Nocardioides panacis: one gene and its partner. The protein of the gene in region 1 binds, or shares a complex with, the protein of each later gene. Links are inferred from orthologs where the notes say so. Each region holds a gene or a part of one and is shown in the gene's direction. Other genes may lie near its edges. The genes, in order: rpsG and tig.

Region 1 (3,218 bases):
TGACGGCCGACCCGCGGGCCGCCGAGGTCGCCGCCGGGGTGCGCTCGCTCGCCGAGGTGCTCGCCACGCTGCCCGGCTGGGTGCCCCCGGACCTGACCGGCACGACGGTCGTGGTGCAGCCGCACTGCCACCACGCCAGCGTCATCGGCTGGGACGCGGACGCCGCCCTGCTGGCCCGGACCGGCGCCACCGTCACCCGCGTCGGCGGCTGCTGCGGGCTGGCCGGCAACTTCGGCGTCGAGCAGGGCCACTACGAGGTATCGGTCGCGGTGGCCGAGCACGACCTGCTGCCGGCGGTCCGCGCCGCGGGCCAGGACGCGGTGGTGCTCGCCGACGGCTTCTCCTGCCGCACCCAGCTCGACGACCTCGCCGGCGTGCGCGCGCTGCACCTCGCCGAGCTGTTGGCCGCCCCCAGCGGGACCCTCGGTGCGGCTCGCGTTGGGGCCCCCGGCTAGGCTGGAGGCCTCAGGCACGGAGCCCGAGGACGCACCCCTACCGCATCCGCGGTCTGCTCGTTTTGACCGCGTTCCGGCGAGCCGGTAATCTTTTTCTTCGTGTCTGGGACACCCAGGCCCTGCGCGTGCTCGTGACCGTGATCGTGACGGGGCCGCGTAGCTGCACTCGCAGCGAACTTCACGAATGCTCCTCCGCCCAGCTGCACCGCGGAGGCCCGCACCGGGCGACACGCCCGACCGCGGGGTAGGCAGTCGGGGGAGTAGCGCGGGAGCAGCGCAGCAGGCCGGAAACCGATCCGGACACACAAGACAGCATCACCGAAGAGGAAAGAGAACCACGCGGTGCCCACCATCCAGCAGTTGGTCCGTAAGGGCCGCCAGGACAAGGTGTCGAAGTCCAAGACGCCCGCTCTGAAGGGTTCGCCCCAGCGACGCGGCGTGTGCACGCGTGTCTACACGACCACCCCGAAGAAGCCGAACTCCGCTCTGCGCAAGGTCGCCCGTGTGCGCCTGTCCAGCGGCATCGAGGTCACGGCGTACATCCCGGGCGTCGGCCACAACCTCCAGGAGCACTCGATCGTGCTCGTGCGTGGCGGTCGTGTGAAGGACCTTCCCGGTGTCCGGTACAAGATCATCCGCGGCACGCTCGACACCCAGGGCGTGAAGAACCGCAAGCAGGCTCGCAGCCGGTACGGCGCGAAGAAGGAGAAGAGCTAATGCCTCGTAAGGGCCCCGCCCCGAAGCGGCCGCTCGACGTCGACCCGGTCTACGGTTCGCAGGTCGTCACCCAGCTGGTCAGCAAGGTGCTCAAGGACGGCAAGAAGCAGACCGCCCAGCGCATCGTGTACGGCGCGCTCGAGGGCTGCCGCGAGAAGACCGGCACCGACCCCGTCGTCACGCTCAAGCGTGCGCTGGACAACGTGAAGCCGGCCCTCGAGGTCCGCAGCCGCCGCGTCGGTGGCGCCACCTACCAGGTGCCGGTCGAGGTCAAGGGCAACCGCTCGATGACCCTCGCCCTGCGCTGGCTGGTCAGCTACTCCGCCGCGCGTCGCGAGAAGACCATGGCCGAGCGTCTGATGAACGAGATCCTCGACGCCTCCAACGGACTCGGCGCCGCTGTCAAGCGTCGCGAGGACGTCCACAAGATGGCCGAAGCCAACAAGGCGTTCGCCCACTACCGCTGGTGACACCCGTCCGGTACGACGCGCAGTCGGCCGCCTCACCCGGCAGCCCTGCACGCCGTACCGGCTCCAGCGTGTTCGCAGCACCACCTAGCTAGAAGGGGATCACTGACAAGTGGCCGTCGACATCACCACCGACCTGACCAAGGTCCGCAACATCGGCATCATGGCGCACATCGACGCCGGCAAGACCACCACGACCGAGCGGATCCTCTTCTACACCGGCATCTCCTACAAGATCGGCGAGGTCCACGAGGGCGCGGCCGTCATGGACTGGATGGAGCAGGAGCAGGAGCGCGGCATCACCATCACGTCCGCCGCGACGACCTGCTGGTGGAAGAACCACCAGATCAACATCATCGACACCCCCGGGCACGTGGACTTCACCGCGGAGGTGGAGCGTTCGCTCCGCGTCCTCGACGGTGCGGTCGCGGTGTTCGACGGTGTCGCGGGCGTCGAGCCCCAGACGATGACCGTCTGGCGCCAGGCGAACAAGTACTCCGTCCCGCGGATGTGCTTCGTCAACAAGCTCGACCGCACCGGTGCGGACTTCTTCCGCTGCGTCGACATGATGATCGACCGCCTCAACTCCACCCCGCTGGTCCTGCAGATCCCGATCGGCGCCGAGGGCGACTTCCTCGGGGTCGTCGACCTGGTCGGCATGCGCGCGCTCACCTGGCGCGGCGAGACCAAGATGGGCGAGGACTACGACATCGAGGAGATCCCCGCCGCGCTGGCCGACCAGGCCGCCGAGTGGCGCGAGAAGTTCCTCGAGACGCTCGCCGAGGCCGACGACGCCGTCATGGAGAAGTACCTCGAGGGCGAGGAGCTCTCCGTCGAGGAGCTCGAGGCCGCGATCCGTCGCGCCACGCTGGCCGACAAGATCAACCCCGTCCTCTGCGGCACCGCGTTCAAGAACAAGGGCGTGCAGCCCCTGCTCGACGCGGTCGTGAAGTACCTGCCGTCGCCGCTCGACATCGACGGCATCCAGGGCCACGACGCCAAGGACGAGGAGAAGGTGATCGTCCGTCAGCCCAGCGACGACGAGCCGTTCTCCGGCCTCGCGTACAAGGTCGCCACCGACCCGCACCTCGGCAAGCTGATCTACGTCCGGGTGTACTCCGGCAAGCTCGTCGCCGGCTCGACCGTGCTGAACTCGGTCAACGGCCGCAAGGAGCGGATCGGCAAGGTCTACCAGATGCACGCGAACAAGCGTGAGGAGATCGCGTCGGTCGGCGCCGGCCAGATCGTGGCCGTGATGGGTCTGAAGGACACCAAGACCGGTCACACGCTGAGCGACCCGCAGAACCCGGTCGTCCTCGAGTCGATGACGTTCCCGGCCCCGGTGATCGAGGTCGCGATCGAGCCCAAGACCAAGGGCGACCAGGAGAAGCTCGGCGTCGCGATCCAGCGGCTCTCCGACGAGGACCCCACCTTCACGGTGAAGTCCGACATGGAGACCGGCCAGACGATCATCGCCGGCATGGGCGAGCTCCACCTGGAGATCCTCGTGGACCGGATGCGTCGCGAGTTCCGCGTCGAGGCGACCGTCGGCAAGCCGCAGGTGGCCTACCGCGAGACC
Region 2 (3,212 bases), 460 kb from region 1 along the record:
TGCTCTCCGGAGCCTTCGGCGGGCTGCTCGGTGCCCTGCCGGCCGCCAGCTTCCTGCCGGCCGCCAACGACTACCTGCTGCGCCAGGACTGGCCCGAGGGCTTCGCGACAGCCGTGCACGTCACCATCGACCTGCTGACCGGCGCGTTCGAGCTGCGCTCGGCCGGTCACCCGCCCGGCGTGCAGCTGCACGCCGGGTCGGGGCGCTGGGCGGTGCACGAGGCGGAGGGCCCGGTGCTCGGGCTGATGCCGCGCGCGGAGTTCAGCGTGGTGCACGGCCGGATCGACCGCGGCGACGCGCTGCTGCTGTTCACCGACGGGCTGGTCGAGACCCCCGAGCGGGACATCTCGCTCGGCATCGACAAGCTGCTCGGGCAGGGCGAGCGGCTGCTCCGGGTCGGCATGGAGCAGGGCGCCCACCGGCTCATCGACCGGCTCGAGTCGATGAACGACGACCGGGCCCTGCTGCTGCTGCACCGGCGCTGAGCGCCGGGCCGGCTCGCCCGGGGAGCGGGAGAACCGGGGGAGCTGGAGCGGATGACGGGAATCGAACCCGCGTAGCTAGTTTGGAAGACTAGGGCTCTACCATTGAGCTACATCCGCGCGCTGGACCGGCCGTCGAGCTCACCGGCCGGAAGCGTCCCCATCGTGCCACAGCACGAAACTCCACCACCAATCGGTGACACCCGCCCCAGTGCGGGTCCGCGGGCGTGCTCGCGATTACGGTTCGGGCTCGCCTCTCCCGTAGACTCCCCGGGTCTCCCTGAGGGGAGCCGTGAGAAATGGTGGCCGGAAAACGGGGCGTAGCGTAGTGGCTAGCGCGCCTGCTTTGGGAGCAGGAGACCGCAGGTTCGAGTCCTGTCGCCCCGACCATCTCGCCCACTTGTCTGCACTGACCGAGGGCACGCGCGCACGTCGCCGCCCACATCGCTAGTTGACTGAGGAGAACCACCTGTGAAGAGCGCCGTCGAGACTTTGAGCCCGACCCGGGCCAAGCTCACCGTCGAGGTGCCCTTCGAGGAGCTCAAGCCGAGCCTCGACGCGGCGTACAAGAAGATCGCCCAGCAGATCAACGTGCCCGGCTTCCGCCGCGGCAAGGTGCCGCCGATGGTCATCGACCGTCAGGTCGGCCGCGCGGCCGTGCTGGACGAGGCGATCAACGAGGCGCTCCCCAAGCTGTACGTCGAGGCGCTGCAGGCCAACGAGCTCGAGCCGCTGGCCCAGCCGGAGATCGACATCACCAAGTTCGAGGACAACCAGACCCTCGAGTTCACCGCCGAGGTCGACGTCCGTCCCGAGGTGGAGCTCCCCGACTACACCGGGCTGGCCGTCACGGTCGACGACGTCACGGTCTCCGACCAGGACGTCGAGGAGCAGGTGCAGAACCTCCGCGAGCGCTTCGCCAGCCTCTCCGAGGTCGAGCGGGCCGCGGCCGACGGCGACTTCGTCGTGATGGACCTGGTCGCCAAGAAGGACGGCGAGGTCGTCGAGGGCGCCGAGGCCACCGGCCTGAGCTACCAGGTCGGCAAGGGCGGCATGCTCGACGGTCTGGACGAGGCGCTCACCGGGCTGTCCGCCGGCGACGAGACCACCTTCACCTCGCAGCTCGTCGGTGGCGACCAGCTCGGTGAGGACGTCGACGTGGAGGTCAAGGTCACCTCGGTCAAGGAGCAGGAGCTCCCCGAGCTCGACGACGACTTCGCGCAGACCGCCTCGGAGTTCGACACGGTGGCCGAGCTGACCGAGGACGTCCGCACCCGGCTGACCCGCGGCAAGCGCCTCGAGCAGGCCGCCGCCGCCCGCGACGCCGTCCTGGAGAAGCTGCTCGACCTGGTCGACGTCCCCCTCCCGGAGACCGTCGTGGAGTCCGAGCTGACCGCCCGCAGGGAGCAGATCACCCAGCAGCTCACCATGGCCGGCATGACCATGGAGGCCTACCTCGACTCCGAGGAGCAGACCGTCGACGAGTTCGAGGCCGACCTGGAGAAGCGGGTCCGCGACGCGGTCGCCGCCCAGTTCGTGCTCGACCAGGTCGCCAAGACCGAGGAGATCGGCGTCAACGAGGGCGAGCTGCAGGAGCACCTGATGCGCCGTGCGCAGCAGTCCGGCCAGAACCCGCAGGAGTTCATCCAGCACATGCTGGAGCACAACCACATCCCGGAGATGGTGTCCGAGGTCGTCCGCGGCAAGGCGCTCGCCAGCATCGTCGAGGGCGCCACGGTCACCGACGAGTCCGGCAACCACGTCGAGCTGAAGAACCTCCAGCCCGACGGCACGATCGCCGAGCCGTCCGACGAGGTCGACGAGGCCGGCACCGACGAGACCGCGGAGGAGAAGGCCGACGCCTGATCCCGTCCCCGCAGCACCCCGCCGACCCGCGCCGCAGTCCTGTGGCGCGGGTCGTCGGCGCACTCCAGTGATGAGCCCGACGTCGCCGCACCCGACCGCCGAGGCGCACCGGGCGGGCCTGCTCGAGGCGCTCGCCCTGGCCGCCGAGACCGTCGACGAGCTGGTGCTCGGCACGGTCCGCGACGTGCACGGCGCCGTGGCCCGCCGGGTGTTCGGGCTGGCGGACCGGCTGACCGGCGGGGCCGCCCGCGGGCCGGCCCGTGCGCACGACCGGCTCTCCTCGGCGGTGTACGCCGGCGTCGGGGGTGGCCTGCGGGCGACCGGCCGGGGGCTGCGCACCGCGGACCGGCGCGGTCTCGGCGGCCGGATCGAGGACTCCCCGCAGGGCCGGCTCGTGGTCTCGGTGCTGAACGGCTTCATCGGCGACCGGCTCGCCGAGCAGCAGTCCAGCCTGGCGATCCGGCTCGCGGTGCGGCACCGCGGGAGCGACGTACCGCTGGAGCCCGAGCCGCTGGCCGCCGCGTTCCCCACCGCCACCGGGGACCTCGTGGTGTTCCTGCACGGGCTGTCCGAGGCCGAGACCAACTGGGACCGGGACGCCGAGGAGACCGGCGGCAGCTACGGCACCCGGCTGGCCGCGGAGACCTCCTGGACGCCGGTCTACCTGCGCGCCAACACCGGCCTCCCGATCGCGGAGAACGGCGTCGCGCTCGCCGCGCTGCTCGACGACCTGGTCGCCGCCTGGCCGACCGAGGTCCGCCGGATCGCACTGGTGGGGCACTCGATGGGTGGCCTGGTGATGCGCGCCGCCTGCGCGCAGACCACGGGCGACTGGACCGGCCTGGTCACCGATGTCGTCACCCT

What was found.
Region 2: the proteins of rpsG (region 1) and tig are in contact, whole or in part, in a crystal structure (PDB 3GTY), measured with the Thermotoga maritima proteins. The link is inferred for Nocardioides panacis from one-to-one orthologs. Residues at the interface, in WP_004081843.1 of Thermotoga maritima: Lys34, Lys52, Lys55, Glu59, Arg62, Gln63, Glu66, Asn67, Lys69, Val71, Arg95, Ala109, Lys110, Lys111, Gly112, Arg113, Pro114, Glu117, Glu121, Ile124, Ala125, Tyr127, Asn128, Asn129, Thr130, Gly131, Lys135, Asp139, Arg142, Met143; in WP_004081061.1 of Thermotoga maritima: Glu122, Val124, Val129, Leu130, Tyr133, Glu188, Gly259, Ile262, Tyr263, Glu266, Ser270, Glu273, Gln274, Glu277, Arg308, Gln311, Ile312, Ser315, Tyr316, Glu325, Arg329, Arg336, Leu363, Phe366, Trp367, Arg373, Leu377, Arg381, Leu384, Glu387.

The regions. Positions count from the first base shown.
Region 1 is NZ_CP077062.1:3,253,962-3,257,179, reverse strand. What follows is about bases 1-2,906. They hold rpsG (30S ribosomal protein S7), read left to right. Parts: upstream 1-1,171; coding sequence 1,172-1,642; downstream 1,643-2,906. Other genes in these bases: fusA (elongation factor G), read left to right, coding at 1,752-2,906; rpsL (30S ribosomal protein S12), read left to right, coding at 798-1,172; KRR39_RS15920 (FAD-binding and (Fe-S)-binding domain-containing protein), read left to right, coding at 1-455. In the rest of the region: more of fusA, read left to right, coding at 2,907-3,218.
Region 2 is NZ_CP077062.1:2,794,069-2,797,280, reverse strand. What follows is about bases 251-3,150. They hold tig (trigger factor), read left to right. Parts: upstream 251-953; coding sequence 954-2,348; downstream 2,349-3,150. Other genes in these bases: KRR39_RS13575 (esterase/lipase family protein), read left to right, coding at 2,419-3,150; KRR39_RS13595 (PP2C family protein-serine/threonine phosphatase), read left to right, coding at 251-485. In the rest of the region: more of KRR39_RS13595, read left to right, coding at 1-250; more of KRR39_RS13575, read left to right, coding at 3,151-3,212. UniProt on the Bacillus subtilis protein: Involved in protein export. Acts as a chaperone by maintaining the newly synthesized protein in an open conformation. Functions as a peptidyl-prolyl cis-trans isomerase.